Regions from separate parts of the Kitasatospora sp. NPDC094015 genome, predicted to be linked through region 2. Evidence: riboswitches for the same ligand, from Rfam matches in the RefSeq annotation. Region 2 holds a riboswitch; each other region holds the start of a gene.
The links. Region 2 has a riboswitch for cobalamin ahead of ABT014_RS26260 (cobalamin biosynthesis protein). Riboswitches for the same ligand answer to the same signal wherever they lie in the genome.
Positions count from the first base shown of each region.

Region 1: it holds a riboswitch for cobalamin, as region 2 does, so the genes downstream of both, metE (5-methyltetrahydropteroyltriglutamate--homocysteine S-methyltransferase) here and ABT014_RS26260 (cobalamin biosynthesis protein) in region 2, are expected to answer to the same signal.
Region 3: it holds a riboswitch for cobalamin, as region 2 does, so the genes downstream of both, ABT014_RS27225 (prenyltransferase/squalene oxidase repeat-containing protein) here and ABT014_RS26260 (cobalamin biosynthesis protein) in region 2, are expected to answer to the same signal.

Region 1 is NZ_JBEOUL010000068.1:413-8,807, reverse strand. It holds gene metE (5-methyltetrahydropteroyltriglutamate--homocysteine S-methyltransferase) at 1-2,127, opposite strand, end outside; cobalamin riboswitch at 2,280-2,497, opposite strand; gene ABT014_RS34205 (hypothetical protein) at 2,605-2,796, shown strand; gene ABT014_RS34200 (enoyl-CoA hydratase) at 2,834-3,610, opposite strand; gene mmsB (3-hydroxyisobutyrate dehydrogenase) at 3,607-4,503, opposite strand; gene ABT014_RS34190 (enoyl-CoA hydratase/isomerase family protein) at 4,500-5,573, opposite strand; gene ABT014_RS34185 (acyl-CoA dehydrogenase family protein) at 5,573-6,736, opposite strand; gene ABT014_RS34180 (CoA-acylating methylmalonate-semialdehyde dehydrogenase) at 6,733-8,232, opposite strand.
Region 2 is NZ_JBEOUL010000026.1:72,104-82,647, reverse strand. It holds gene ABT014_RS26270 (putative cobaltochelatase) at 1-605, opposite strand, end outside; gene ABT014_RS26265 (cobyric acid synthase) at 630-2,156, opposite strand; gene ABT014_RS26260 (cobalamin biosynthesis protein) at 2,421-3,359, opposite strand; cobalamin riboswitch at 3,438-3,600, opposite strand; gene ABT014_RS26255 (helix-turn-helix domain-containing protein) at 3,890-4,579, shown strand; gene ABT014_RS26250 (alpha/beta hydrolase) at 4,695-5,813, shown strand; gene ABT014_RS26245 (hypothetical protein) at 6,048-7,553, shown strand; gene ABT014_RS26240 (CDP-alcohol phosphatidyltransferase family protein) at 7,656-8,534, opposite strand; gene ABT014_RS26235 (phosphatidylserine decarboxylase) at 8,521-9,213, opposite strand; gene ABT014_RS26230 (acyl-CoA dehydrogenase family protein) at 9,722-10,544, opposite strand, start outside.
Region 3 is NZ_JBEOUL010000028.1:79,693-90,236, forward strand. It holds gene ABT014_RS27205 (peptidase) at 1-925, shown strand, start outside; gene ABT014_RS27210 (SCO2322-related protein) at 954-1,433, shown strand; gene ABT014_RS27215 (adenosylcobinamide amidohydrolase) at 2,038-2,793, shown strand; gene ABT014_RS27220 (prenyltransferase/squalene oxidase repeat-containing protein) at 2,781-4,187, opposite strand; cobalamin riboswitch at 4,294-4,416, opposite strand; cobalamin riboswitch at 4,462-4,608, shown strand; gene ABT014_RS27225 (prenyltransferase/squalene oxidase repeat-containing protein) at 4,774-7,632, shown strand; gene ABT014_RS27230 (hypothetical protein) at 7,629-8,672, shown strand; gene ABT014_RS27235 (CbiQ family ECF transporter T component) at 8,677-9,906, shown strand; gene ABT014_RS27240 (ABC transporter ATP-binding protein) at 9,903-10,544, shown strand, end outside.

The DNA.
Region 1 (8,395 bases), on a different contig from region 2:
GTGGATGTCCCACACGCCGGGCCCGACCTCGCGCGGGTAGCCGGCCTCGGCGAGCTCGCCGGCGACCTGCATGTGCGAGCGGGTGGCCTCCAGCGAGATCACGTCCGCGTCCAGCTCGTCGATCGCGGTCATGATCGCGCCGAACTCGGCGTAGCACATGTGGGTGTGGATCTGAGTGTCCGCCCGGACCGCCGACGTGGCCAGGCGGAAGGACTCGGTGGCCCAGTCCAGGTAGACCGGGCGGTCGGCGGCGCGCAGCGGCAGGGTCTCGCGCAGCGCCGGTTCGTCGACCTGGACGACGGCGGCGCCGGCCGCCTCCAGGTCGGTGACCTCGTCGCGCAGGGCGAGGGCGACCTGCCGGGCGGTCTCGGCGAGCGGCTGGTCGTCGCGGACGAAGGACCAGGCGAGCATGGTGACCGGGCCGGTGAGCATGCCCTTGACCGGACGGTCGGTCAGGTCCTGGGCGTAGCGGTACCAGTCGACCGTCATCGGGTGCGGGCGGGAGATGTCGCCGGCCAGCACCGGCGGGCGGACGTACCGGGTGCCGTAGGACTGCACCCAGCCGTGCCGGGTGGCGAGGTAGCCGGTGAGCTGCTCGGCGAAGTACTGGACCATGTCGTTCCGTTCGGGCTCGCCGTGAACCAGGACGTCCAGGCCGGCCTTCTCCTGGAACGCGACGACCTCGCGCACCTCGGCCTCGATGCGTTCGCGGTAGGCGGCGGCGTCGATCCGGCCGGCGGTGAGGTCGGCGCGGGCGGTGCGCAGTTCGGTGGTCTGCGGGAAGGAGCCGATGGTGGTGGTCGGCAGCAGCGGCAGGCCGAGCCGGGCGCGCTGGGCCTCGGACCGTTCGGGGTAGGCCTGGGCGCGGCGGGCGTCGGCCTCGGTGACGGCGGCGGTCCGGGCACGGACGGCCGGGTCGCGGGTGATCGGCGAGGTGGCGCGGGAGGCCAGGTCGGCCCGGTTGGCGGCGAGTTCGGCGGTGATCGCGCCGGTGCCCTCGCGCAGCCCGCGGGCCAGCAGGGCGACCTCCTGCGCCTTCTGCTTGGCGAAGGCCAGCCAGCGGGCGATCTGCGGGTCGAGGTCGCGTTCGGCGTCGGCGTCGAGCGGGACGTGCAGCAGGGAGCAGGACGGTGCGACGTCGACCCGGTCGGCCAGGCCCAGCAGGGTCGCCAGGGTGGCCAGCGACTTCTCCAGGTCGTTGATCCAGATGTTGCGGCCGTCGACCACGCCGGCGATCAGGCGCTTGCCGGGCAGCCCGCCGACGGCGGCGAGCGCGTCCAGGTTGGCGGCGGCCGGCCCGGTGAAGTCGAGGGCCAGGCCGTCGATCGGGGCCTTGGCGAGGACCGGGAGCGCCTCGCCGAGCCGGTCGAAGTAGCTCGCGACCAGCAGCTTGGGGCGGTCGGTGCGGGCGCCGAGCTCGCGGTAGGCGCGGGCGGCGGCGTTCAGCTCGGCGGGCGTGCGGTCCTGCACCAGCGCGGGCTCGTCCAGCTGCACCCACTCGGCGCCGGCGGCGCGCAGGTCGGCCAGCAGCTCGGCGTAGACCGGCAGCAGCCGGTCCAGCAGGGTGATCGGCTGGAAGTCCTCGGCGACGCCGGGCGCGGGCTTGGCGAGCAGCAGGTAGGTGACCGGTCCGACCAGCACCGGGCGGGCGTCGTGGCCCGCCGCGAGGGCCTCGCGGAGCTCGCCGACCGCCTTGGCGGGGTCGGCGGTGAACGCGGTGTCGGGGCCGAGTTCGGGGACCAGGTAGTGGTAGTTGGTGTCGAACCACTTGGTCATCTCCAGCGGCGCGACGTCCTGGGTGCCGCGTGCCATGGCGAAGTAGCCGTCCAGCGGATCGGCGTCGACGGCGGCGCGGTGCCGCGCCGGGATCGCGCCGACGGCGACGGTGGTGTCCAGCACGTGGTCGTAGAGCGAGAAGTCGCCGGTGGGCACTTCGGTGACGCCGGCTTCGGCGAGCTGCCGCCAGTTGTCCCGGCGCAGGTCGGCGGCGGTGGCCAGGAGCGCGTCGGCGGTGACGGCGCCCTTCCAGTACCCCTCGACGGCCTTCTTGAGTTCACGGCCCTGCCCCTGGCGGGGGTGGCCGTAGGTGGTGGACCGGGTCGCCGCGGCTGCGGACTTCGCTGTCAAGGGACTCTCCTTCGCGAGTCTTGCTCCTCGAGTACCCGGTGACGGGACGAGAGCGCGAAGGTGCGACCAACCGGACGGACGCCCGCAGGGTGCGGCTCCGCCAGGTGTGCACGCCGACCCGCCCACGAGGTCACCGGAGGTCCGCGCACGATGGTCGCGCACGGGCAGTGGCAGGTCTTCGGACTCGCGGGCACGTCCACCCGTCCAGGGCGGACACCTACTGGCCGTCGCTTCCCGGACCCACGGGCCCAGTGCGTTTGACGGCGGTCGTTCCCACTCACCGCTGCGGGGCAGTCCCGGATTCCCACCGGGTTCCCTCTTACGACACCCCGCCTGGCGGACGGGGCGAACCAGCTGCGGTGCCAGCCTAGGGCCAAACCCCCGGCCCGGGCAGCATCGCCCGCCGGTGCGTCCACGGAGTGAGACCGGGCGGCGCGTTCCGGCCCGGCCCGCGCGGCGAATCCGTAGGCTCGGACCATGCGGATCGTCTCGCTCCTGCCCGCCGCGACCGACCTGGTCACCGTGCTCGGTCCGGGCCCGGCCCTGATCGGCCGCCGCGGCCCGCGGGTGGTCCGCGGGGCCGAGGTGCTGGCGCACGTCCTGCACGGTGTGCGGGCCGGTGCACCGGTGACGGCGGACGAGGCGCAGCGGGTGCGCCCCGGGCGGTAGGGCCCGGGGCGCACGGGCCCTACCGAGGAGCGGCCGATCAGCGGTGGGTGAACTCCGGCGGCCGCTTCTCGGCGAAGGCGGCCATGCCCTCCTTCTGGTCGGCGGTGGCGAACGTGGCGTGGAAGAGCCGGCGTTCGAACCGGACACCCTCGGCGAGGGTGGTCTCGAAGGCGCGGTCGACGCTCTCCTTCATCATCACGGCGGCCGGTGCGGACATCGCGGCGACCGTCTCCGCCACCGCCATCGCCTCCGCCAGCAGCCGGTCGGCCGGGACGATCCGGGAGACCAGGCCGGCCCGCTCGGCCTCCTCGGCGCCCATCATCCGGCCGGTCAGGCACAGCTCCATGGCCTTGGCCTTGCCGACCGCCCTGGTCAGCCGCTGCGAGCCGCCGATCCCGGGGATCACCCCGAGCTTGATCTCCGGCTGCCCGAACCTCGCGGTGTCGGCGGCCAGCAGGATGTCGCACAGCATCGCCAACTCGCAGCCCCCGCCCAGCGCGTAGCCCGCGACCGCGGCGATCACCGGCTTGCGCAGCGCGCCGAAGCGGTCCCAGGCGGCGAACCAGTCACCGAGGTAGGCGTCGACGAAGTCGAGCGACTGCATCTCCTTGATGTCGGCGCCGGCCGCGAAGGCCTTCTCCGAGCCGGTGACGACGAGGCAGCCGATCACCGGGTCGCGGTCGAACTCCGTTGCCGCCACGACCACTTCGTTCATCAGCTGGGTGTTCAGCGCGTTGAGCGCCTTCGGCCGGTCGAGCGTGATCAGCCCGACCCGGCCCTTGCGGTCGACCAGGATGGTCTCGTAGCCGGTCACTCGGCGTCCTCCTTCTCGGCCTTCAGCGTGGTGATGATCGCCGAGAAGTCCAGGCCTGCGCCCTCGCCCGCCGCGAAGGAGGCGTACAACTGCGCGGCCCTGCGCCCGAGTTCGGTCGGCAGTCCGGCGGCCTCGGCGGCCCCGGCGGCGAGGCCGAGGTCCTTGGCCATCAGGGCCGCGGCGAACCCGGCGGCGTACCCGCGGTTGGCGGGGCTGGCCGGAACGGGCCCGGGGACGGGGCAGTTGCTGGTGAGCGCCCAGCACTGGCCGGAGGCGGTCGAGGCCACGTCGAACAGCGCCTGGTGGCTGAGGCCGAGGCTCTCGCCGAGCACGAAGGCCTCGCCGACGGCGATCATCGAGATCCCGAGGATCATGTTGTTGCAGATCTTCGCGGCCTGGCCGGCGCCGGACGGGCCGCAGTGCACGACCTTGCGGCCCATCGCCTCCAGCACCGGCCGGACGGCGTCGAAGTCGGGCTGCGCGGCGCCCGTCATGAAGGTGAGGCTCGCGGCGCTCGCCCCGGCGACCCCGCCGGAGACCGGCGCGTCCACCGCCCGGTGGCCGGCGGCCGTGGCCAGGTCGTGGGCCGCGCGGGCGTCCGCGACGTCGATGGTGGAGCAGTCGACGAAGTACGTGCCGGACCGGGCGGCGGGCAGCAGCTCCGCGTAGGCGGCCAGCACGTGCCGGCCGGCGGGCAGCATGGTGATGACCAGGTCGGCCTCGCGGGCCGCTTCGGCGCCCGAGCCGGCCGCCTGCACCCCGGCGGCCTCGGCCTGCCGGAGCGCCTGCGGGGCCAGGTCGAAGCCGCTGACCCGGTACCCGGCCTTGACGAGGTTGGCGGCCATCGGACCGCCCATGTTGCCGAGTCCGACGAATCCGATGTGACGGGTCACCAGCGCTCCAGGGGTGTGGTGGTGGCGAGGCCGAGTTCCCGCTCGCCGAGCGGGGTGAAGTAGCGGTCCACGGCGGCGGGCGCGACGGCGTCCAGGGTGGCCGGGTGCCAGTGCGGTGTGCGGTCCTTGTCGATCACCTGGGCCCGGATCCCCTCGGCCAGGTCCGCGGTGGCGAGCGCCGCGCAGGAGGTGCGGTACTCCTGGTCCAGCACCGCTTCCAGCGGGCCGAGTTCGCGGGCCCGGCGCAGCGCGGCGAGCGTCGCCTTCACGGCGCTCGGCGAGTTGGCGGTGATCCGGTCGGCGGCCTGCTTCGCCTCGGGTTCGCCGCTGCCCAGCAGGCGGTCGAGGATCTCCTCGACGGTGTCGGCGGCGTAGCAGACGTCGATCCAGCCGCGCTGCGCCGCCAGCCGGCCGGGCGGGGCGGGTGCGACGTACCGTTCGAGGACGTCGTGGACGGGCCGGGCGGTGAGCTCGTCGAGCAGCGCGGGCAGCTGCTCGGCGGGGACGAAGTGGTCGGCGAGCCCGCAGGTCATCGCGTCGGCGGCGCCGGCGGAGCCCGCGGTCAGGGCGAGGTGGGTGCCCAGCTCGCCGGGGGCGAGGGCGAGCAGGTAGGTGCCGCCGACGTCGGGGACGAAGCCGATGCCGGCCTCCGGCATGGCGACCCGGGTGGTCCCGGTGACGATCCGGACGCTGCCGTGTGCCGAGACGCCGACCCCGCCGCCCATCACGATGCCGCTCATCACCGCGACGTAGGGCTTGGGGTAGCGGGCGATCCTGGCGTTGAGCCGGTACTCCGCGCGCCAGAACTCCTCGACGGCGCCCGGGTCGCCGCCGGTGGCGGCGCGGTGGATGGCCACGATGTCACCGCCGGCGCAGAAGGCCCGCTCCCCCGCTCCGGTGACGACGACGGTCTCGACCCGCTCGTCCTGCTCCCACCCGTCGAGGGCCTGGTGGATCCGCGCCACCATGCCGTGGGTGAGGGCGTTCAGGGCGGCGGGGCGGTTGAGGACGATCAGGCCGGCGCGGCCGGCCGTGCGGACGAGGACCTCGTCGGGTTCGGTCCCGGTCATCAGGCGGCTCCGGTCAGGCCGCGGGCGACGATGACGCGCATGATCTCGTTGGTCCCTTCCAGGATCTGGTGCACCCGCAGGTCGCGGACGATCTTCTCGATGCCGTACTCGGCCAGGTAGCCGTAGCCGCCGTGCAGTTGGAGCGCCTGGTTGGCGACGTCGAAGCCGACGTCGGTGGCGTAGCGCTTGGCCATCGCGCACAGCTCGGGGGCCCTGGGGTCGCCGCGATCCATGGCGGCGGCGGCCCGCCGGACCAGGGAACGGGCGGCCTCCAGCTCGGTGGCCATGTCGGCGAGCCGGAACTGCAGGGCCTGGGCGTGCAGCAGTCTGGTCCCGAACGCCTCGCGGTCGGCGAGGTAGGCCGTCGCGCGCTCCAGGGCGACCCGGGCGCCGCCGAGGGAGCAGGCGGCGATCCCGATCCGGCCGCCGTTGAGGCCGGCCATCGCGATCCGGAAGCCCTCGCCCTCCGCGCCGAGCAGGCGGTCGGCGGGCAGCCGGACGCCGTCCAGCAGCACCTGGCGGGTCGGCTGGGCGTTCCAGCCCATCTTGTGCTCGTTCGGGCCGAAGGACAGTCCCGGGTCGTCGCGGTCCACCAGGAACGCGGAGACGCCGCCGGGCCCGGGTCCGCCGGTGCGGGCCATCACCAGGTAGACCTGCGAGGTGCCGGCGCCGGAGATGAACTGCTTGACCCCGTGCAGGGTCCAGTGGCCGCCGTCGCGCACGGCGCGGGTGACGAGCGCGGCGGCGTCGGAGCCCGCGCCGGGCTCGGTCAGGCAGTAGCTGCCGAGGTGCTCGGCCGCACAGAGTCCGGGCAGCCAGCGGGAGCGCTGGGCCTCGGTGCCGTAGCGGTCGATCATCCAGGCGACCATGTTGTGGATGGACAGGTAGGCGGCGATGGACGGGCAGCCGGCGGCCAGCGCCTCGAAGGCCACCACCCCGTCCAGCCGGGTGAGTTCGGAGCCGCCGGCGTCCTCGCGGACGTAGATCCCGGCCAGGCCGAGGCCGGCGGCCTTGCGCAGCACGTCCACCGGGAAGTGCTTGGCCCGGTCCCACGCCACGGCGTGCGGCGCCAGGTGTTCGGCGGCGAAGGCGCCGACCGCCTCGGCGATGGCATCCTGTTCCTGCGTCAGTTCGCCGGTGCTCATGGTGCTCACGGTGCTCATCCCATCGTCGGGATGGTGAAGCTCGCGCCCTCCTTGACCCCGGAGGGCCAGCGCGAGGTGACCGTGCGGGTGCGGGTGTAGAAGCGGATCGAGTCCGGGCCGTGCTGGCCCAGGTCACCGAAGCCGGAGCGCTTCCAGCCGCCGAAGGTGTGGTAGGCGATCGGCACCGGGATCGGCACGTTGACGCCGACCATGCCGGTGTTCACCCGGCGGGTGAAGTCCCGGGCGGTGTCGCCGTCCCGGGTGAAGATGGCCACGCCGTTGCCGAACTCGTGCTCGCTGGGCAGGCGCAGCGCCTCCTCGTAGTCGGCGGCGCGCACGACGCAGAGCACCGGGCCGAAGATCTCCTCGCGGTGGATGCGCATCTGCGGGGTGACCCGGTCGAACAGCGAGGCGCCGAGGAAGAACCCGTCCTCGTGGCCTTCGAGTCGGAAGTCCCGTCCGTCGACGACGAGTTCGGCGCCCTCCTGGACGCCGAGGTCCAGATAGCCGCGGACCCGGTCCACGGCGTCGCGGCCGACCAGCGGGCCGAAGTCGGCGTCCGGGTCGTCGGAACGGCCGACCTTGAGTGCCGCGATCCGCTCGACCAGCTTGGCGACCAGGGCGTCCGCGGTCCGCTCGCCGACCGGGACGGCCACCGAGATCGCCATGCAGCGCTCACCGGCCGAGCCGTAACCGGCGCCGACCAGGGCGTCGGCGACCTGGTCGAGGTCGGCGTCCGGCATGATGATCATGTGGTTCTTGGCGCCGCCGAAGCACTGCGCCCGCTTCCCGTGGGCGGCTGCGGTGGCGTAGACGTACTGGGCGATCGGGGTGGAGCCGACGAAGCCGAGCGCCTCCACCCGCGGGTCCTCCAGCAGGGTGTCGACGGCTTCCTTGTCGCCGTTGACCACGTTGAGCACGCCGGGCGGCAGGCCCGCCTCCAGGAACAGTTCGGCCAGCCGCAGCGGCACCGAGGGGTCGCGCTCGGACGGCTTGAGGATGAAGGCGTTCCCGCAGGCCAGCGCCGGTGCGGCCTTCCAGAGCGGGATCATCGCGGGGAAGTTGAACGGGGTGATGCCGGCGACCACGCCGAGCGGCTGGCGCATCGAGTACACGTCGATGCCGCTCCCGGCGTTGTCGGTGAACTCGCCCTTGAGCAGGTGCGGGATGCCGGCGGCGAACTCCACCACCTCCAGCCCGCGCTGGAGGTCGCCGTGGGCGTCGGCGACGGTCTTGCCGTGCTCGGCGGCGAGCAGCCGGGCGATCTCCTCGCGCCGCGGCTCGACCAGTTGGAGGAAGCGCAGCAGCACCCGGGCGCGGCGCTGCGGGTTCCAGGCGGCCCACTCGGGCTGGGCCTGGGCGGCGTCGGCGATCGCGGTCTCGACCTCGGCACGGGAGGCCAGCGGCACCCGGGCCTGGACGCGGCCGGTGTTGGGGTCGAAGACGTCGCCGTAGCGGCCGGAGGTGCCGGCGGTGTGCTTGCCGGCGATGAAGTGCGTCAGTTCACGGACCATCGGTTCCTTCTCTCATCAGGGTGGGGAGAGGAGGAATGGAGGGCACCGCCCGGTGCCGGCGCACGGTCGTGCGCGCCGACGGCGGGCGGCGGTTCACGAGATCGTCAGGGGCGGGTGCGCACCCGGACGATCGGCACGGCAGGGCGCGGGGCGGTGGAGCGGG
Region 2 (10,544 bases):
ATCTCCACGGTCAGCCCGAACCGGTCGAGCAGCTGCGGGCGCAGCTCCCCCTCCTCCGGGTTCATCGTGCCGACCAGCAGGAAGCGCGCCGCGTGCCGGACGGAGACGCCCTCGCGCTCCACGTACGAGCGGCCCATCGCGGCGGCGTCCAGCAGCAGGTCGACCAGGTGGTCCTGGAGCAGGTTCACCTCGTCGATGTAGAGCACGCCGCGGTGCGCCTTGGCCAGCAGCCCGGGTTCGTACGCCTTGACGCCCTCGGCGAGCGCCCGCTCCAGGTCCAGAGAGCCGACGATCCGGTCCTCGGAGACGCCGACCGGCAGCTCCACCAGGTGGGCCGGGCGCCGCTCGGTGCCGGCGGCGGCGTGCGGGGCGTCCGGGCACTGCTGGTCCGGCGCGGCCGGGTCGCAGGCGAACCGGCAGGCCTCCACGGTCGCGATCGAGGGCAGCAGCCCGGCCAGCGCGCGCACCATGGTCGACTTGGCGGTGCCCTTCTCACCGCGCACCAGCACCCCGCCGACCGCCGGTGAGACCGCGTTGAGCAGCAGCCCGAGCCGCAGGTCGGCCATGCCGACGATCGCGGTGAACGGGTATCGGACGTCACTCATCAGTCGTGCCACTCTCCAGACTTGTCACGGTGCCCCCGGCGGGACGAACGGCAGGCTGCCCGCGGCGGGCACCCCGCCCTCGATCAGCTTCCACAGCGCGTCGGTGTCGGCGTGCTCCTCGATCAGGTCGCCCAGGCGGTCCAGGCGCTCCTCGCGGGCGGCGGCGAACGAGGTGTCCGGCGCGGGCACGAACGCCCGGCCGGCCAGCGCCGCCACCTCGCGCAGCAGGGCCCGGCGGAAGGCGTCGTTCTCCAGCACGCCGTGCCAGGTGGTGCCCCACACCGCGCCCAGGCGGCAGCCCTCGAGCGGGCGCCCGGTGCCGTCCGCGATGAACACCTCGCCGCCCTCCACCTCCACCACGCCGTGGTGGATCTCGTACCCCTCGACCCGCTCCCCGTACGCCTCGCCGACCGGCCGGGCCAGCACCTTCTCGGCGCCGAACACCACCCGGACCGGCAGCAGGCCGAGCGCGCCGACCGTGCCGGCCCCCGACTCCACCTCGTCGGTGATCTCGCGGCCCAGCATCTGGTACCCGCCGCACACCCCGAGCACCGGCAGGCCGGCGGCCGCGCGGGCCTTCAGCGGGACCTCCAGGCCGCGTTCGCGCAGCCACGCCAGGTCGGCCACGGTGGCGCGGGTGCCGGGCAGCACCACCAGGTCCGCGTCGGCCAGCTCCTCCGGCCGGGTGGCCCAGCGGACCAGGACGCCCGGCTCCTGGGCGAGCGCGTCCAGGTCGGTGAAGTTGGACAGCCGCGGGAAGCGCACCACGGCCACCCGCAGCACGTCCGCGCCGTACGGGCCGGCGGACGCCTGCTGCTCGACGACGGTGGTCAGGTCCAGCGAGTCCTCGGCGTCCAGCCACAGGCCGGGCAGCATCGGCAGGGTGCCGAGCACCGGACGGCCGGTCAGCCGGTGCAGCATGTCCAGACCGGGCGCGAGCAGCCGGGCGTCGCCGCGGAACTTGTTCACGAACCAGCCGGCCACGTGCCGCTGGTCCTCGGCCGAGAGCAGCGCGAGCGTGCCGTACATCGCGGCGAACACGCCGCCGCGGTCGATGTCGCCGACCACCACGGTCGGCAGCCCGGCGGCCGTGGCCAGGCCCATGTTGGCGATGTCCCGGTCCCGCAGGTTGATCTCGGCGGGCGAACCGGCTCCCTCGCAGACCACCACGTCGTACCGGCCGCGCAGATCCGCCAGGCACTCCAGCGCCCGCTCCAGCAGGACGGGCTTGCGCTCCCGGTAGTCCAGCGCCCCGACCTCGGCCACCGGCCGGCCGAGCAGCACCACCTGACTGCGGCCGTTGGCACCCGGCTTCAGCAGCACCGGATTCATCGCCGCCTCCGGCTCGACCCGGGCGGCCGCGGCCTGCATCGCCTGCGCCCGGCCGATCTCGGCGCCGTCCGCGGTGACGAAGGAGTTGAGCGACATGTTCTGCGCCTTGAACGGCGCCACCCGCACCCCCTGCCGCACCAGCCACCGGCAGATCCCCGCCGTCACCACCGACTTCCCCGCATCCGAGGTCGTCCCGGCCACCAACAACGCCCTACCCACACCCGCCTCCGATCCACCGACCCCCGACACATCCAGCGAAACCCACCCTGCGCACCGGGATACCTCCGGGGGCGCGAGGAACTGCGCGCTGCGGTAGGCGCGGCGCCGTCACTCCCGATGCCGCGCAGTTCCCCGCGCCCCTAGGGGTGGTTGCCCGCACGTGGGTGCCTTCAGGGGCGCGAGGAACTGCGCGCTGCGGAAGGCGCGATACCGTCACTTGCGACGTCGCGCAGTTCCCCGCGCCCCTGCGGGTCGGGGTCGTCCTCATGAGCGGTGTCGCTTCAGGAGGGCCGCCGCCGAGGTCGTCGCCAAGGCGAGGAGGCCGACGCGGCGGGAGAGGGTGCAGGCGCGGTCGATGTCGTCCACGGTGACCGGCCGGAGTTCGGCCCCCAGGACCGGCCGGTGCTCGGTCCGCGTCCCGTACTGGAGGGTGCCCCCGAGCCGTACCCCGAGCGCCCCGGCGAACGCCGATTCGGCCTGGCCCGCGTTGGGGCTGGGGTGGGAGGAGCCGTCCCGGCGCCAGATCCGCCAGGTGCGGCCGGGTTCCGGTGAGGCGGCGACGGTGAGCAGGGCGGTGAGCCGGGCCCCGGGCCAGCCGGCCACGTCGTCGAGCCGGGCGGAGGCCCAGCCGAACCGCGCGTACCGGGCCGAGCGGTGACCGACCATCGCGTCCAGCGTGTTGACGGCCCGGAAGGCGAGCAGCCCGGGCGCCCCGGCCACCGCGCCCCAGACCAGCGCGTTGACCACCGCGTCCGCGGTGTTCTCGGCGACCGACTCGACCACGGCCCGGGCCAGTTGCTGTTCGTCCAGGCCGCTCGGATCGCGCCCGCACAGGTGCGGCAGCCGTTCCCGCGCGGCGGTCAGGTCGCCGGCCCGCAGCGCCCCGGCGACGGTCTCCGCCTCCCGGGTGAGCGAGGTGCCGCCGAGCACGGTGAAGGTGGCGGCGGCGGTGAGCGCGGTGCGGCCCAGCGGGGAGCGCCGCAGGGCCCGGTCGGCCAGCGCGGTGCCGGCCGCGACGGCGCCCACGCAGACGGCGGTGTACAGCGCGCCGGCGCCCCGGTGGTCGCGCCACAGGGCCCGCTCCAGGCGGCCGGCGGCCGTGCCGAACAGGGCGACCGGGTGGCCGCGCCGCGGGTCGCCGTAGCGGGCGTCCGCGAGGTGGCCGAGGGCGGCGCCGAGCAGGTGGGGGGCGGCCGCGCTCAGCCGGCGCACGGCGCAGCGAGCGGAGCTCGGTTCGGGGCAGCCTGCATGGCTCGCGTGTCCTCACTCAGGGTCCGCGCCCTGGATCGACGAACGGCGGCGAGAGTCTCCTGGCTTCCGGGTCGGACGCACCCCCGCGTCCCGGCCGAGGGCGGCCGGGCCGAGCGTGCTCCCCGGTGACAGTGGCGGGACCGCGCCGGATTCGCACCGGCTTCCTCTCCTTGCCTCCGTATGGCCCAAGGATCTGACCACGGGCCCGGACCGGGAGTCAACCGGTCCGCCGGAGGCCTTGATCACACGTCATCACCCCAGCTCACCGGGGTCGCCGAAGGGTGCTGCGGAGGCCCGGGGACGCTCCGGCGCGCTACCCGCGTAGCTTGCGCCCGGCGGCGGCCGCCGTCACTACCTCCGAGTAGTGCGGCCGTTCGGAGGGCCGGGGCTGTGTGATCGGCCAGTCCACTGTCCGACCGTCCAACCGGGCTTCGTGTGTTCGGCGGGTACAGCGCGGGCCGCGCCGCCCCTAGCTTCGTGGCATGCGACGAAGACAGCCCGAACCGACGCCGGTGCCGTTCTCCCCGGCGGCCGCCCGTGCCCACCGCGCCGGGCTCGGCCTGACCCCGGACCAGGTGGTCGAGGGGATGGCCGCGCACGGGGTGCGGCTGCTGCCCGCCCATGTGATCGGGTGGGAGACCGGCGGGATCCGGCCGTCCGAGGAGGAGTTCATCGCGCTGGCGCGCGCCCTGTGGTGCCCGCCGGCCCAGCTGATGGGCGCCCCGCCCGACGGACTGCGTGACTTCCGGGTCGCCCGGGAGCTGAGCCAGGAACAGGCGGCCCGCCGGATCGGCGTCACCGAGCAGGCGTACCGGAAGGCGGAGGACACCGGCCGGTGGACCGGGGACGCGGAGCAGACCCGCGCGCTGGCCCACGTGCTCGGCCTGGGCCTGCGCACGCTGGTCCGGATCACCCATCACCAGGACGACCTGGAGCAGCGGCTGCGCCAGGTGGTGCAGGGCCGCTGGCAGGCCCAGCTGAAGCCGGTGGCCCGGCTGGTGCCGGTCGACCGGGAGGTGCTCGCCGAGGTCCTGGCCGAACTGCAGGGGGAGTACCAGGTGCCGATGCACTGGGGCGCCGCCACCCCGGCCGCCGCGGAGCCGTCGCGCCGCCCGCCCGCCGCGCGGTTCTGGGAGCTGCTCGCCGGACGTTCCACCGAGATCCCGGTCTGAGGCCGCGCGGGGCGTCCGGCCCCTCGAACGGCCGCTTCCGGTGGCTGCGCCGGGGCGCGGGCGGTGGACTGGGACCGTACCGCGTCCGATCCGCGACCAGCATCCGGGGAGCAGTATGCGTTGGGGTACCGCCGCCATCGTGGCAGCAGCCGCCGTCGGGGCCGGGGCGGCGGCCGGTCTGCTGCTCGGCCGCAAGGTCTCCGAGCGGGTCCTGCGCCCCGGCGTCGAGCCCGGCGGCGCCCGCCCCGCGCTGCGGGTGCACGCCCTCGCCCCCGGCCTGGTGACGCTCAGCCGGACCCCGGACTCGGTCCGCCCCGGCCGCTACGGCCTGGAGTGGGGCGAGGGCGGCCACGCGGTGGTCGGCGAGGTGGTCGCCACCGGCGTGCAGACCGTGACCCGCCGGCTGGAGCGGGCCGAGCTGGGCACCCTGGTCACCGGCACGGAGGTCCGGCTGACCCCCCGGGTGTACGTCGGGGACCCGTTCCGCGCGTTCGGGATGGCGTTCACCGACGACGCGGTGACCGGTGAGCTCGGTCCGCTCCCGGCCTGGTTCGTCCCCGCCGTCCGCGGGACCTGGATGATCCTGGTGCACGGCCCCGCGGCCGACCGCACCCAGGCGCTCCCGGTCATGCCGCTGCTGCACTCGCTCCAGCTGCCCACCCTCACCGTCACCTACCGCGGCGACCGCGGCGCACCGGGCTCCCCGGACGGCCTCGGGCACTTCGGGGAGACCGAGTGGCGGGACGTGGAGGCGGCGATCCGCACCGCGCTGGCCTCCGGCGCGGGCCGGGTGGTGCTGTACGGCTGGTCGCTGGGCGCCACCATCGCGCTCCAGGCGGCCGCCCGCTCGGACTGGCGGGAGTCGGTGAGCGGGCTGGTGCTGGACTCCCCGGTGCTGGACTGGCCGGCCACCGTGCGCCGGGTGGCCGCCCGGACGGGGGCCCCGGCCCCGGTGGCCGAGCTGGGCGCGCTGGCCGCGCAGGGCCGTTCGGGGGTGGACCTGGCGGACTTCGCCCGGCTTGCCGACGGCAGCGACCTGCACGTGCCGGTGCTGCTGCTGCACAGCCCGGACGACGCCGTCGCCCCGTACGCGGCCGCCGAGAAACTGGCCCGGCGGCGGGAGAACCTGGTGAGCCTGTGCAGCGTCCCTGATGCTGGGCACGCCGCCCTGTGGAACGCCGACCCGGACCGTTACCTGGAGCACCTGCGACGCTTTCTCACCCCACTGCTCTGAGAGTCACCGCTCCTGGGCCCGCCGCACTGCGCCCATCGCGCTGGGCCCACCGCTCCGAGCCACGGCGGCGCCGGTGGGCCGGAATTGTTTGTCGTGTACGGGGCGGATGTCAAGGGTTCCGGGCCCGGTTTGCGGGCCCTTGCCCGAATCCGGGACGGGTTCCGGGCCCCCGGCGCCAAAGACGCGCCGCACCCGATGTGACAGAACGCCCGTACAAGGGGAAGACTGCACGGCGTGACGTCTCGGAACCCGCGCGACCGTGATGCCCCGCTCCAGCCGACGATCCGTACCGGTGCGACGGTCACCCGTCTGCCAGGCACGGGCAGCCGTGCCGACAGCGCAATCCAGGGCAGCCCCGCCGCAGCCCGCCGCCGTACCCCCCAGCCCAAGCCCGGGCGTGGCAGGGTACCCGTACCCGACGGCTTCCCCGCCCCCGCGGAGCTGGCCCCGCTCGCCCGGCGGATGCTCGCCGACGCGGTCCGGATCGCCCGCTGGGCGGGCGAACTCGGCGAGGTCGACAAGCGCGGGGAGCTGCTGCCCGAGGACGCCCGGGCGGCCGGGCTGGCCCTCGCCATGACCGTCGGCGCCGCCGCCAAGGCCTGGGGCCAGGCCCTGCAGATCGGCCTGGTCGAGCTCCGCGACAGCGGCGCCGGCCCCGGCTGGCGCCTGCACGCCTGGGAGCACGACGACGAGGCCGTGGTCCGCGGCTGGTCGGCGCTGTTCGACGCCTGGACCCTGCTGGCACCGGTGCCGCCCGCCGCGATGCGCGGCGTCTTCGCGGTGCTCGCCGGTCAGGCCGTCGACCAGGCGCCCCAGCTGCTCTCCTTCCTGCACCTGGTGGACGGCCCGGTCCCCGACAGCGAACTGCTGGAGCTGCTGCGGCGCGGCCTGGACGAGCGCCGGGTCGGCGTCGCCGTCGGCGCCGGCCCGCTCTCGCCGGTCCCGCACGCGGCCTCCGCCGTCTCCGCGGTCCGCGGCACCTGCCGCGAGCCGCAGATCGACACCCTGCCCGCCTCCGGCGACGTCGCCGCCGTCCTGGACTGGATGCTCGACGGCCTGGCCGCCGTCGGCGCGCTGACCAGGAGCGACGAGGCGGCCGAGCTGTCGCCGCTCGGGCACTGGGCGGTGCGGGCCAAGCTGGAGGAGATCTGCACGGTGGCCCAGACCGCCGCCGGGCACATCGAGCAGAGCGCGCCCGAGCTGCTCAGCGCCTGCGCCGACTACTCGCCCGGCCCGGCCCGCGCCGAGTACCGGGCCTGGGTCGCCGCCCGCCCCGCCGACCGGGCCGTCGCCGAGCTGCTGGACGCCGCCCGCGGCGAGGACGCGCTGGTGCGCGGCCTCGCCTTCGAGGCGCTCCGGGTGGCCGGTCGCACCGCCGAGGCGGCGGTGCGCGGCGCGGTCGAGGAGGCGGTGCTGCGCCCGTACGCGCTGCTCTGGCTGGCCGAGCAGCTGGACGAGGGCGGGGTCTCCCCGGCCGACGTGCTCGGTGCGGAGGACGCCGCCTGGCTCTGGGTGGACACCGCGGCCGCGGTGCTCGACCACGGCGAGACCGGCCTGCTGGTCGGCCACGTGGAGGGCGCCTCGGCGGGGGAGCCGGTCCGGCTGTTCAACCGGGCCCGGCAGTCCGGCCACCCGAGGGCGGCCTCGGTGCTCACGGCGGTCGCCGGGGTGCACCCGGACCCGGCGGTGGCCCGGGCGGCCCGCCGCTCGGCCTTCAGCGTCCACCACGGCGGCGCGTAGCGGCCGCCGCGCCGTGGCGCAGCGAGCACGGCGACGACGAGAACACGGCGAAGGGGCCCGGATCCATCAGGATCCGGGCCCCTTCGTGGTACGCGGTGCGGGTCAGCAGCCCCGCGACTCGGCGCGGCGGGCGCGCACGTCGCCGACCTTCTGGCCCACCTTGCGGCGGATGACCAGCAGCGGCGCCATCGCGGCCAGCGCGATCTGGGCGACCGCACCGATGTGCATCAGGGTGTCGCCGCCCGGCAGCCCGGCCGCCCAGGAGGCGAGGCAGCCGATGCTGACCACGATCCAGGCCAGCGTGGCGGTCGCCAGCAGGCCCTGCGGCTTCGGGTACTCGATCCGGCTCACCATCAGGTACGCCACACCGAAGATCATCAGCAGGCCCGGCACGAACGGCGGGTCCAGCAGGACGATCGCGATCACCGTCATGGCGCCCATCGGGCAGGGCATGCCCTGGAAGATCCCCGGCCGCATCTTCACGGTCGAGAACCTCGCCAGCCGCAGCACCACCGACAGCAGCACGGTGAGTGCGATGAAGGCGGAGAGCTGCTGGTTGCTGTCGGGCGAGACGATGCCCCAGACCGCGACGAAGTACGCCGGCGCGATGCCGAAGCTGATCAGGTCGGCCAGGTTGTCCAGCTCCGCTCCCAGCGCCGAGGAGCGCAGCTTGCGGGCCACCAGGCCGTCGAACAGGTCGCACATGGCGCCGATCAGCAGCAGCGTCACGGCGGTGGCCGCGCTGTGCTTGTCCGGCGTGTTGGACTCGCCGGTGAGGTGCGGCATCAGGACCCCGGTGGTGATCGAGTAGATCGCCAGGAAGCCGCAGACGGCGTTCCCCAGGGTCAGGAAGTCGGCGGTGGACAGGTGCTGCGGCGAACGGGGAGCCCGGAGCTCGCGGTCGCGCGCCCAGCGGCGGCGACGCAGGTCGGTCTCCTCGTCGTCCAGGCCGACGAGAGTCTCAGGATCAGTCACGGTCAAGGCGTGTCACCCCGGCGGTGGTCTTCTGGCCGACCTCGACACCGACCTCGATGCCGGCCGGCAGGTAGGTGTCGACGCGGGAGCCGAAGCGGATCAGGCCGATCCGGTCGCCCTGCTCGACCTTGGTGCCGGCGTCCACGTACGGCACGATGCGACGGGCCACGGCCCCCGCGATCTGCACCATCTCGATGTCGCCGAGCTCGGTGTCGAAGTGCCACACGACACGCTCGTTGGTGTCGCTGTCCTTGTTGAACGCCGGGACGAAGCCGCCGGCGACGTGCTCCACGGACGTCACGGTGCCGGGCAGCGGCGCGCGGTTGACGTGGACGTTGAGCGGGCTCATGAAGATCGCGACCCGGGTCCGGCCGTCCGGCCAGGCGTCGATGGACTGCACGACACCGTCGGCCGGCGAGATCACTCTGCCGGTGCCGATCTCACGCTCGGGGTCGCGGAAGAACCACAGCATGCCCGCACCGAGCGCGCAGGCCGGTACGGCCGCGAGCGCCCACTTGCCGTTGCGCCGGGTGAGAGCGCTGGTGAGGGCGGCGGTGGCCAGCGTGGGGACGAACCAGGGGGTGGCTCCGCGCGCGATGGTCACGCGGGGTCGCCGGCCGGCTGTCGGAGCGGCGAAGGCATCGCGATCCGGGACGGAGGTGTGAGGGGACGGGCTGATGGGCATCGAAGACCTTTGTCGCGGGCCCCGAGGGACAGAGCATGGCCGCTGGACGGGGGCCACCGCGGGGATCGGGTGATATGGGGACGGTGTCCCGGTGGATGCTATCGGGACCAGACGGTAGGTGGGCAAGCCGCCTGCTCGTGGAACTCTCCAGTGCGGTACCCGGATGCGCCTGCTATGTGTACGACCGTAGCCCGGGGTGGTCCGGTTCCCAAAGGGTCTCGACGGATCCCGTGACCCATGTCTCACGGTGGAGCACTGCCGCGCTCCGCGCGGATCGCGGCTGGAGCGCCGCTGGAGCGGCTCGGGGGGTGCCGGTGGACCGATGGGCCCAAGAGCCCCGTAACGCGGCCTGAAGGGCGTACAGAAGCGGTCGTAGGGCGTGTACAGCGTGGAACGCGCCCTACGACCGCTTCCGGGCGCCGCACCACCCGCCGGAGCTGACCAGGCCCCGGGGGATGCGGCGGGGCCGGGCGCGGACCCGCACGGCCGCGCCCGACCGGACGGAAGGTCAGTCGGCGAGTCGGTACTCCTCGAGCAGGCGGCGACCCACGATCATCTTCTGGATCTCCGCCGTACCTTCACCGATCAGCAGCATCGGTGCCTCGCGGTAGAGCCGCTCGATCTCGTACTCCTTGGAGAAGCCGTAGCCGCCGTGGATCCGGAAGGAGTCCTCGACGACCTCCTTGCAGTACTCCGAGGCGAGGTACTTGGCCATGCCGGCCTCCAGGTCGTTGCGCTCGCCGCTGTCCTTCTTGCGGGCGGCCATCACCATCATCTGGTGCGCGGCCTCGACCTTGGTGGCCATCTCGGCCAGCTTGAACTGGATCGCCTGGTGCTCGGCGATCTTCTTGCCGAAGGTGGTGCGCTGCTGCGCGTACTGGATGCCCAGCTCGAAGGCGCGCCGGGCGACGCCGCACCCGCGGGCGGCCACGTTGACGCGGCCGACCTCGACGCCGTCCATCATCTGGTAGAAGCCCCGGCCCGGGACGCCGCCGAGGATCCGGTCGGCCGGGATCCGGACGTCCTGGAGCACCAGCTCGGTGGTGTCGACGCCCTTGTAGCCCATCTTCTCGATCTTGCCCGGCACGGTGAGGCCGGGCACGGTCTCGTTCGGCCCGAAGCCCGGGGTCTTCTCGATCAGGAAGGTGGTCATGTTCTTGTACGGGGTCGAACCGCCCTCGTCGGTCTTGCACAGGACCGCGACCAGGGTGGAGGTGCCGCCGTTGGTCAGCCACATCTTCTGGCCGTTGAGGACGTAGAACTCGCCGTCCTTGACGCCCTTGGTGGAGATCGCGGCCACGTCGGAGCCGAGGCCCGGCTCGGACATCGAG
Region 3 (10,544 bases), on a different contig from region 2:
GCTGGCGCGCCAACTGGTGGACGGCGACCACTTCGAGAGCGTCTTCGACGGCACCGCCTACCCCGACCAGGGTCTCACCGTCGACGCCGTGCTGGCCTTCGCCGCCTCGCACAGCTCCGACCAGGCCGCCGCCCGCGCCACCACCTGGCTGGCGAAGCCCGAGATCATCAGCGGCTACCTCGGCGACGGCACCACCGAGGCCTACGCCGGCGCCACCGCCAAGCTGCTGCTCGCCGCCGAGGTCCGCGGCGAGAACCCGGCCACCTTCGGCGGCGTCGACCTCCCCGCCCGGCTCCGCTCGCTCCAGGCACCGAACGGCCGGTTCTCCGACCGCTCGCAGTGGGGCGACTACAGCAACGCCTTCGGCCAGTCGCTCGCCCTCATCGCGCTCCAGCGCACCCACGCCGGCGCCCCGGCCGCCGCGGTCGACTTCCTGGTCTCCGCCCAGTGCGCCGACGGCGGCTTCCCGATCTCCTTCGGCCAGCCCACCTGCACCGGCGACCCGGACGCCACCGCACTCGCCGTCCAGGCGCTCACCGCCACCGGACGCCCGGCCAAGGCCGCCGCCGGCCTCGGCTGGCTGACCGCCCACCAGAACGCCGACGGCGGCTTCGCGGCCGCCCGCGCCACCGGCTCCAACGCCAACAGCACCGGCCTGGCCACCGAGGCGCTGCTCTCCTCCGGGCGGCTCGGCGCGGGCCTCAAGGGCTGGAGCCGGCTGGTCAAGTTCCAGCAGGGCTGCGCCACCGACCCGGCCGTCCGCGGCGCGATCGCCTACGACGCCACCGGCTTCAACACCGGCAACGGCGCCCGCGCCACCGCCCAGGCCGTCCTGGGCCTGGCCGGCACCCCGCTGGCCGCTCTCTCCGCGCACGGCGCCCGGCCCGCCGCGCCCGTGCTCGCCTGCGCAGCGACCACCCGCTGAACATCCTGAACCCGCAAGGAGCTCCCCGATGACCGACACCCTCGCCCCCGCCCGCCCGGCCCGCCGGACCTTCGGCTCGATCGCCGCCGCGGCCGCGCTCACCGCCGGCCTGCTCGGCTTCTCCGCCGCCCAGGCCCCGCAGGCGCACGCCGCCGCCTGCACCGGCACCACCGGCGTCACCGTGGTGGTCGACTTCACCGCCGTCGGCGGCGGCATCCAGACCGGCTGCGCCCCGGGCGACCCGGCCACCGGCCTGGCCGCGCTCACCGGCGCCGGCTTCTCCTGGGCCTTCCACCCGCGCTTCCCCGGTTTCGTCTGCAAGATCAACTCGCTGCCGACCACCTGCACCAACCCGACCGGCAGCGCCTACTGGTCGTACTGGCACGCCCAGCACGGCGGCGCCTGGTCCTACAGCAGCCTCGGCGCCGGCAGCTACAACCCGGCCCCCGGCGACGTCGAGGGCTGGGCCTTCGGCGCCGGCACCCAGCCGGGCATCACGGCCCCCTGACACCGGGCGGACGGCCGGGGGTGAACGGGCCTCCGGCCGTGCGGCGTCGCTGTCGCGTGTGGCCCCGACGAGTGGTCCGCCGGGGGCGCGGTTGCGTGCCCCGATGAGCGGTCCTCCGGGGGTGCCCCGACGAGCGGCACTTCAGGGGCGCGGGGAACTGCGCGGTCCGGGAGGTACGGCGGGGTGTTTCCCGGTTCGCGCAGTTCCCCGCGCCCCTGGTGGGGTGGAGTTGACCGTCAGCGTTCGGCTGCGGGCCGGTGTCTCCCGGTTCGCGCAGTTCCCCGCGCCCCTGGGGGTGGGGTGGGGGTGGTCGTCGGGGTTCGGGTGCGGCGGGGTGGGCTTCCGGTTCGTGCAGTTCCTCGCGCCCCTGGGGGTGTGCCGCCTGTGGAAGGGGGCGTCAGGTTGTCACGTAGCAGCCTGCGATCCATCGGAACCTGTTCATCGGAATATTGTCCCCCTCGGTGCGATGCAGGGGCGGAACAGCGCCGCCCCTTGTGGGCATGATCCGCCGTCGGCCCGGCGCTCGGTAGGGTCGGGTGGGCCCGATCCCTGGGCGGTCCGAGTCGAAGGTGGAGCGTTTCGTGGAACTGATGCGGCGGGCCGCGTGCTGATCGAGCGGGCGTGCCGCCCCGAGGACGGGGCCTGCCGGCACCTGCTGGTGTGGCGGGCCGGTCCGGGCTGGCGGATGGTCAGCAGTGCGGTGCTCGGCGGTGGGCTGGGCGACCGGGAGTGGGTGGTCAACGCGCAGGTCAGGGCCGGGTACGGCCGGATGGATCCGGATCGCCACCTGGCCGAGCTGGCCGCCGCGCAGGGGCTGGCCGGGCCGGGGGCGGGCCTGATGACCGCCGCCGAGGTGGACCGGATGACCTGGGCGTGCGACGGCGGCGCCGCCGCCGTGGTGACCGCCGGCGTCGGGGTGCCCGCCTGGGCCGCCGCGCCGGAACCCGGGAGCGAGCCGACGAAGGCGCCCCCGCAGCGGCCCGCCTTCGTCCCGGGCACCGTGAACATCCTGGTCGCCGTACCCGCCGCGTTGTCCGACGCCGGCCTGGTGAACCTGCTGGCCACCGCCACCGAGGCGAAGGTGCAGGCGCTGCTGGACGCCGGCTACGACTGCTCGGGGACGCCGTCGGACGCGGTCTGCGTCGCCGTCCGGCAGGCCCGCCCGGGCGAGGACGCGGAACCGTTCGGCGGTCCGCGCTCGCCCTGGGGTGCGCGGGTCGCCCGCGCCGTGCACGCCGCGGTGCGCGCCGGAGCGGAGGCGGACCGCGCGCGCCGGGCCCGGGGTCCGGTGCCCGACCATGCGCGGTCCCGGCCGGAGTGCTGCCGCACCGACCTGCTGCCGCTCGGTCAGCTGCCGTAGCGCAGCGAGACGGTGTCGCCGACGTTGACCACGGTGGCCCGGGTCGCGGCGGTGGCGGCGGCGTTGTCCAGGCTCGCCTTCCAGGTGGAACCGCCGCTGTTGGCGGTGCCGTTGAGCGCCGTGACGGTGCCGCCGCCGGTGGACGGGGTGACCGAGGTGACGCAGCCGCTCGGGGTCGCGGTGGCGGCGGCGTCGAGGACGGCGCCCAGCGTGGTGGTGCCACCGGTCGGGGTGAGGGTGACGGCGCAGACCTTCAGCCCGGCGGTGCCGGTGCCGTTGTCGACGACCAGGGCGACCCGGGTCGCGGTGCCCGCCGTGAAGGCGGTGGTGGCGACCCAGGTGGGCGCACCGGCGGTGGTGGGGGCGGGCGGGGCGGCGGTGAAGCCGGCGCCCGTGACGGCGCGCAGCCCGTCGACCGAGGCGTAGGGGGAGGGGGAGGTGTCGGTGGGCAGGTACTTGAAGCCACCGGCGGGCTTGAACTGCTGGGCGATCAGGAAGTCGATCGGCGTCCTGCCGCTGCCGCTGGTGAAGTCGGCGCCCTGCGGGTTGATCCCGCAGGCGTTCAGCCCGGAGACCGCCCAGCCGTTGGAGTCGGTGTTGGCGCCGAACATGGAGTTGAAGGCGCCGGAGGAGATCAGCTTGCCCTTGAGGAAGTTCTTGGCGGCGACGATCGCGGCGTCGGTGCCGGGGACGCCGCTGCTGCACAGCGAGGCCATCGCGGCGCCGGTCATGTCGATGTCGCTGCCCTGGGCGAGCGCGGTCGGGTTCCCGGCGGCCTTGCCGTAGTTCCAGCCGCCGTCGTTGTGCTGGTTGGCCCGGACGGCCGTCACGGTGGCGTCGATCAGTGCCTGCGGGACGCGCTGGGTGCCGCCCTGGGTACGGGCCCCGCCGAGGGCGAGCAAGCCGAAGACGGTGCCGTTGAAGTTGGCGGACGGGCCGTAGTAGCCGGGCTCGGCGGTCTGCCAGTACGCGGCGAGGTCGGCGATCAGGTTGCGGCCGGGGCCGACCCGGGCCGGGTCGATGCCGGCGGCGTAGGCGTTGAGGGTGGCGCGCTCGTAGTCGGTGACCACGGGGGAGGCGCTCGGCCAGGTGGTGGCGGCGAGCTGGTTGCGGTACACGGTACGGGCGTTCTTGCTGGTGTCGCCGCCGGGGGCGACGTCGACCGCGGCGGTGCCGGCCGCGGCCAGCGCGCTGAACGCCCACTCGTTCGAGAGGCCGCCTCCGGTGACGTAGCTGCCGTCGGCGGCCTGCAGCGACTTCAGGTAGGTCACGCCGGTGCTCTTGGAGGTGGCGATCTGCGCGGGGGAGGCGGTGGCGCCGGCGGGCACGGCGGACAGCAGCAGGGCGCCGGCCGCCAGCGCGACGACGGTGGCGGAGGAGTGGCGGAGGGGCACGGTCGGGCTCCTTGGGTGGTGGGCGCCGACCGGTCCCGCGCGGGCGGTCCGATCGAGGGCCGCGCGCCGCCGGGGGCCGCCGCCCGGGTCGCGTGGGCTGGCTTTCGCTCGTGGTGCGCGCCGGGTGGGCATTCGGGCTCGGAGCGTCGATCCGCCCCACACCGCTGCGCGTCAGCCCTGGATTCGCACCAGGTTCCCCCACTCGGCCACCCGGGACGCTATCGCAGGTCGGGCCCGCTCACGAGGTGTCGAAGGCGACATGACGCCTCGTTGACGCCCCGCTGCGCCGCGTGGTCTGATGAACCGGTTTTCACCCTTGGCAGTCAGGGGAAGCCGGTCCAAGTCCGGCGCTGACCCGCAACCGTGGACCCGCAACTCGTGGCGGGTGAGCCGGAATGCCTGCGCCGAGGAGCAAGTCAGCAACACGTGCGTCGTCGCGGACTACGGCGCGGTCTGACCCGGGCGCCCTCCCCTGATGCCCGGTCGGCTGCGCCGTCGTGCTCCGCCTCGACCGACCAGGGAGTCGCCGGTGAGGGTCAGCAGCAGTCGTACGAGTCCGGGCAGCAGAGGGCGCACGCTGGCGTCCGTGCTGCTCGCCAGTGCCATCGCGGTCAGCGCGGGCGGCACGGTGCTGCTCGGCCACCCCAGCAGGGCCGCCGCCGACCCGATCGAGGAGTGCACCGCCACCACCGGCGCCGTGGTCGCCGTCGACTTCGGCCACTGGGGCGGCAGCGTGGTCCGCGGCTGCGACGCCCACCCCACCACCGGGATGAACCTGCTGCACAACGCCGGGTTCACCACCACCGGCACCGAGCACGACGGCCCCGCCTTCATCTGCCGCCTCGGCAGCAGCACCTTCGGCAACGGAACCCAGTACCCGACCGCCGCCGAGGAGCCCTGCGTCAACACCCCGCAGGCGACGGCGTACTGGTCGTACTGGATCGCCGAGCCAGGCCAGGACACCTGGTCCTACAGCCAGTTCGGCGCCGGCACGCAGAAGCCGAAGCCGGGCGAGGTCGAGGCCTGGGTGTACGGCGGCACCGACGTCGGCGGCAGCAGCGGCGCGCCCGCGTTCACCCCGGACTCGGTCCGGGCGAAGAACCCGGCCAGCCCCTCACCGTCCACCTCCACCTCCGCCTCCGCGTCGACCTCCGCGTCGGCGTCGGCCTCCACGAGCCCGACCGTCGCGCCGCCCGCCACCGGTGACCCCGCCGCCGCGGCGGCCTGGCTGGCCGGCCGGCTGGTCGACGGCGACCACATGGAGAACTGGGCCTTCGAGGGCCCCGACCTGCCCCGGACCTCGCTGACCGCGATCGCGCTCGCCGCGGCCGGCACCCAGGACCCGGCCCTGCGCAAGGTCGTCGCCTTCCTGGAGGCGCACACCGACGCCTTCCTGCTCCCCGACGGACCGGCCGGCAAGCCGGACGCCCGGGCGGCCGCGCTGCTCGGGCTGGTCGCCGAGAGCACCGGCCGCAACCCGCGCGCGTTCGGCGGCCGCGACCTGCTCGCCGCGCTCACCGACCACGTGTGCACCGCTGCCGGGGAGGACGGGAAGTGCACCGCCGCCGGCGACTTCCTCGGCGCCGCCTCGCCCTGGGTCCAGGCCCTTGGCGTGATCGCCCTGCTGCGCGGCGAGGTCACCCCGCCCGCCGCCACCCTCGCCCGCTTCGAGGCGCTGCGGTGCGCCGACGGCGGGATCGCCGGCGCGATGATCGTGCCCGGCGAGAACTGCGAGTCGGACCCGTCCACCACCGCGCTCACCGTCCTGGCCCTGCGCAAGGCCGGCAGCGCCGACCCGACCGCGCAGAACGCGGCCGACCAGCTCGCCGCGAGCCAGCAGGCCGACGGCTCGTACCTGCCGTACATCGGCGCCTCGGGCGGCGACACCGCCGGCACCGCCGGTGCGGCCCAGGGCCTGAAGGCCGCGGGCCGGGCCACCGAGCAGGCGGCGGCCAAGGCCTGGCTGGCGGCCCGGCAGAACAAGGACGGCGGCTTCGGGCCGGACCGGTGGACCACCGACTCGGACCCGGCCGCCACCGAGCAGGCGATCCTCGCCCTCACCGGCACCGATCCGGTCAGCGTCACCCGTGACCTCGGCGGCACCACCCCGCAGCCGAGCCGCACCCCCGACCTGGCCAAGGGCAGCAGCTACCTGACCGCCCCGGCCAACCTGATCGACGGTCACTACTACGAGGCCTTCCCGACCTTCGCCGACTTCGGCCTCACCATCGACGGCGCCTTCGCGCTCGCCGCCGCCGGCACGGACGACGCCGCCCTGCGCAAGATCGTCGACTTCCTCGACCAGCAGGGCAAGGACGCCAACGACCGTACGGTCAACGACTGGACCGGCGTCGGCACCGAGTACGCCGGCGGCGGCTCGATCGGCAAGGAGGCGCTGCTCGCCGAGGTGGTCGGCCGCGACCCGCACGCCTTCGGCGGCCACGACCTGATCGCGGCGCTGGCCCAGGCCGTCTGCGCGCACGCCGACCTCGACAACGGCTGCGCGGAGGCGGGGAACTACCTCTGGGCGACCTCGGTGTTCTCGCAGTCCCTCGGGGTGATGGCGCAGCTGCGCGCGGGCGACGCCGAGCACGCCGCCGCGCCGATCGCCTTCCTGAAGAGCCTTCAGACGGCGAACGGTTCCTGGCCGAGCCTCATCCCGGCCGCCGGCGACTCCGACGTGGACAGCACCGCGATGGCCGTGATGGCCCTCTCGCTCGTCCCCGGCGACGAGGCGGCCGCGGCGGTCGACAAGGGCCTCGCCTGGCTCGCCGCCCAGCAGGTGGCCGACGGCGGCTTCCCCGGTGCGGCCGGCGACTCGGTCAACTCGGCCGCGCTGGCGATCCAGGGCATGTCCCTGCGGTCGAGCACCTACGCCGGGCAGATCGCCAAGGCGGTCGAGTTCCTGGCCGGCCAGCAGAACGCCGATGGCGGCTTCAACGTCGCGTCCAGCGGTCAGCAGGGTTCCGACGTCCGCGCCTCCACCCAGGCGCTCGGCGGGGTCACCGGTGTCTCGTTCGGGACGCTGCGGCGCGACCTCGGCACCGGCACGCCGGACCCGACCGGATCCCCGTCCGCGTCCGCTTCGTCGTCCCCGTCCACCTCCGCCTCGCCGTCGCCGTCCGCGTCGGCCTCCGCCTCTGCCTCGGCCTCCGTGAGCCCGAGCGGCAGCGGTACGGGCTCCGCCTCGCCGGCCCCGGCCTCCTCCTCCGCGACCGCCGGCCAGGGCACCGGCCCCGGGACGGGCGCGGCCCCCGAGCCGTCCGACACCCGCACCCTGAGCGGTACCGGCGACTCGGCCGGCGAGACGGCGGACGGCCTGGCCTGGACCGGTACCGACGCGCTCGGCCTGGTGATCCCCGCGCTGCTGCTGACCGCGGCCGGTGGTGGGGTCCTGATCGCCACCCGCCGCCGGACGGCGTCCGCCGCCGGGCGGCACCGGTGAGCCGCCGCCCGCGCCGACCGGGCCCCGCGGGCCGCCTGGCCCGCGGGCTCGCCGCCGCCGGGGTGACCCTGGTGTCGGCCCTCGGCGGCATCGGTACGGCGGCGGCTGCCCCGCTGCCGATCGAGCAGTGCACCACCACCTCCGGCGTCGTGCTGGCCGTCGACCTCGGCCACTGGGGCGGCCCGCTGCTGCGCTCCTGCGGCACCACGCCCACCACCGGGTACGCCCTGCTCAACCAGGGCGGTTGGAAGACCACCGGCACCGGGCACGACGGTCCGGCGTTCATCTGCCGGATCGGCTACAGCGGGTACCAGGGCGGCAAGCAGTACCCGACGCCCGATCAGGAGAAGTGCGTGCTGACCCCGCCGGCCACGTCGTACTGGTCGTACTGGCACGCCGATCCGGGCCAGAACACCTGGTCCTACAGCCAGCTCGGCGCGATGAGCTACCAGCCCAAGCCCGGCAGCGTCGACCTGTGGATCTTCGGCGGTACCAACATCGAGGGCACCGAGGGCAAGCCGACCTTCTCGCCCGACACCGTCCGCGCGCACAACACGGCGCCCGGCGGCGGCTCCGGCCAGAGCACCCCGCCCAAGCCGCCCACCACGCCCCCGCCCCCGGGCGGCGGCTCCGGCGGTGCCAACGGAGGCACCACCAACGGCAGCACCAGCGGCGGTACCGCCGCCGGCACGAACGGCGGCGCCAAGCCGCCGGCCGCCGGCACCGCCCCCCAGCCGGGCACCTCCGCGGGCGGTACCACCCCGACCGACCCCACCGCGAACGGGAGCGCCCCCGCGTCACCCGAGGCCACCGGCTCGCCGTCCGCCGCCCCCTCCGCAGACCCTTCCGCCGCGCCGTCCCCGACCGACCCGTCGGCCGCACCGGGCGGCGGGACGAAGGTGGTGGACGCGGCCCCGGCCGCCGACGCGCCGCAGTCGACCGGCTCCGTCGTGCCCGTCGTGGTCGGCGCCGCCATCGTGGTGGCCCTCGGCGCCGCCACCGCGGTCGCCGCCGTGCGTCGCCGCCGACAGGCCGAGTGATCCGGTGACCAGGCTCGACACGTACACCCCGGCCGCCCCCGGGGCGCGCCGGGGCGGCCGGCGGGTGCCGCGCGACCTGCACCCGTTCGCCTGGTGGATCTGGGCGCTGGCCCTGGCCACCGCGGCCAGCCGGACCACCAATCCGCTGCTGCTGTTCCTGGTGCTGGCGGTGCTCGGCCACGTGGTGACCACCCGCCGCACCGAGGCGCCGTGGGCCCGCGGCTTCAAGTACTACCTGTGGCTCGCGCTGACCGTGGTGGCGATCCGGGTGGCCTTCCGGTGCGTTTTCGCGACCGGCATCACCCCGCACGACCACCTGATCTTCTCGCTGCCGCACATCCCGACCCCGGCCTGGTACGCGGGGATCCGGATCGGCGGGCCGGTCTCGCTGGAGGCCACCCTGTCGGCGGCCACCGACGGCCTGCGGCTGGCCTGCCTGCTGTGCTGCATCGGCGCGGCCAACACCCTCGCCAACCCCAAGCGCGCCCTGCGGGTGCTGCCCGGCGCGCTGTACGAACTCGGCGTCGCCGTCACGGTCTCCGTCAGCGTCGCGCCGCAACTGGTGCAGAGCGTCCAGCGGGTGGTGCGGGCCCGGCGGCTGCGGGCGGGCCGGAGCAAGGGCATCCGGGCGCTGCGCAGCATCGTCGTCCCGGTCCTGGAGGACGCGCTGGAGCGCTCGCTGCACCTGGCCGCCGCGATGGATTCGCGCGGCTACGGCCGTTCCGGCGCCGCCACCCGCGGCTCCCGCCGGGCCACCGGCGCGCTGATGCTGCTCGGCATGGGCGGCCTGTGCGCCGGCGTGTACGGGCTGCTCGACGGCACCGCGCCGGCCGCGCTCGGCCTGCCCGCGCTGGTGGCCGGCTCGGCGCTGTGCGCCGGTGGGCTGGCGCTCGGCGGGCGCCGGGTGCGGCGCACCACCTATCGGCCGGACCCGTGGCGGGCCGCCGAGTGGGGGGTGGCGGGCTGCGGGGTGGCCGTGGCGGTACTGCTCTCGGTCAGCGTGGGGTACTCCGCGACCGACCTCAACCCGTCCCTCTACCCGCTGAGTTGGCCGGCCCTGCCGGTCGTGCCGGTGCTGGCCGTGCTGCTGGCCGGCGCCGCCGGGGTGATCTCCCCACCGCCCGGCCGCGCCCCGGCGCCCGCCGGGGCCGCCCGCACAGCCACCGGCGCAAGCAAGAGCACCGGCACCGGCAAGAGAACCAGCACCAGCCCCCGCACCGAGGTGACCGAGTGATCCGCTTCGACCAGGTCAGCGTGGTGTACGACGGCGACGACGCCCCCGTGCTGCGCGACGTCGACCTCCACATCCCCGAGGGTGAACTCTGCCTGGTGGTCGGTCGGACCGGCGCCGGCAAGTCCACCCTGCTGGGCGCGGTCAACGGCCTGGTGCCGCACTTCACCGGTGGCACCCTGCACGGCCGGGTGACGGTCGACGGGCGCGACACCGCCGACCACCCGCCGCGCGAACTGGCCGACGTGGTGGGCGTGGTGGGCCAGGATCCGCTGGCCGGCTTCGTCACCGACACGGTGGAGGAGGAACTCGCCTACGCGATGGAGCAGTTGGCCGTCCCGCCGGAGGTGATGCGCAAGCGGGTGGAGGAGACCCTCGACCTGCTCGGCCTCGCCGACCTGCGCCACCGCGCCCTGCACGAGCTCTCCGGCGGCCAGCAGCAGCGGGTGGCGATCGGCTCGGTGCTCACCGCGCACCCCAGGATCCTGGTCCTGGACGAGCCCACCTCCGCGCTCGACCCGACCGCGGCCGAGGAGGTGCTGGCGGCCGTCACCCGCCTGGTGCACGACCTCGGCGTCACCGTGCTGCTCGCCGAGCACCGGCTGGAGCGGGTCGTCCAGTACGCCGACCGGGTCGCCCAC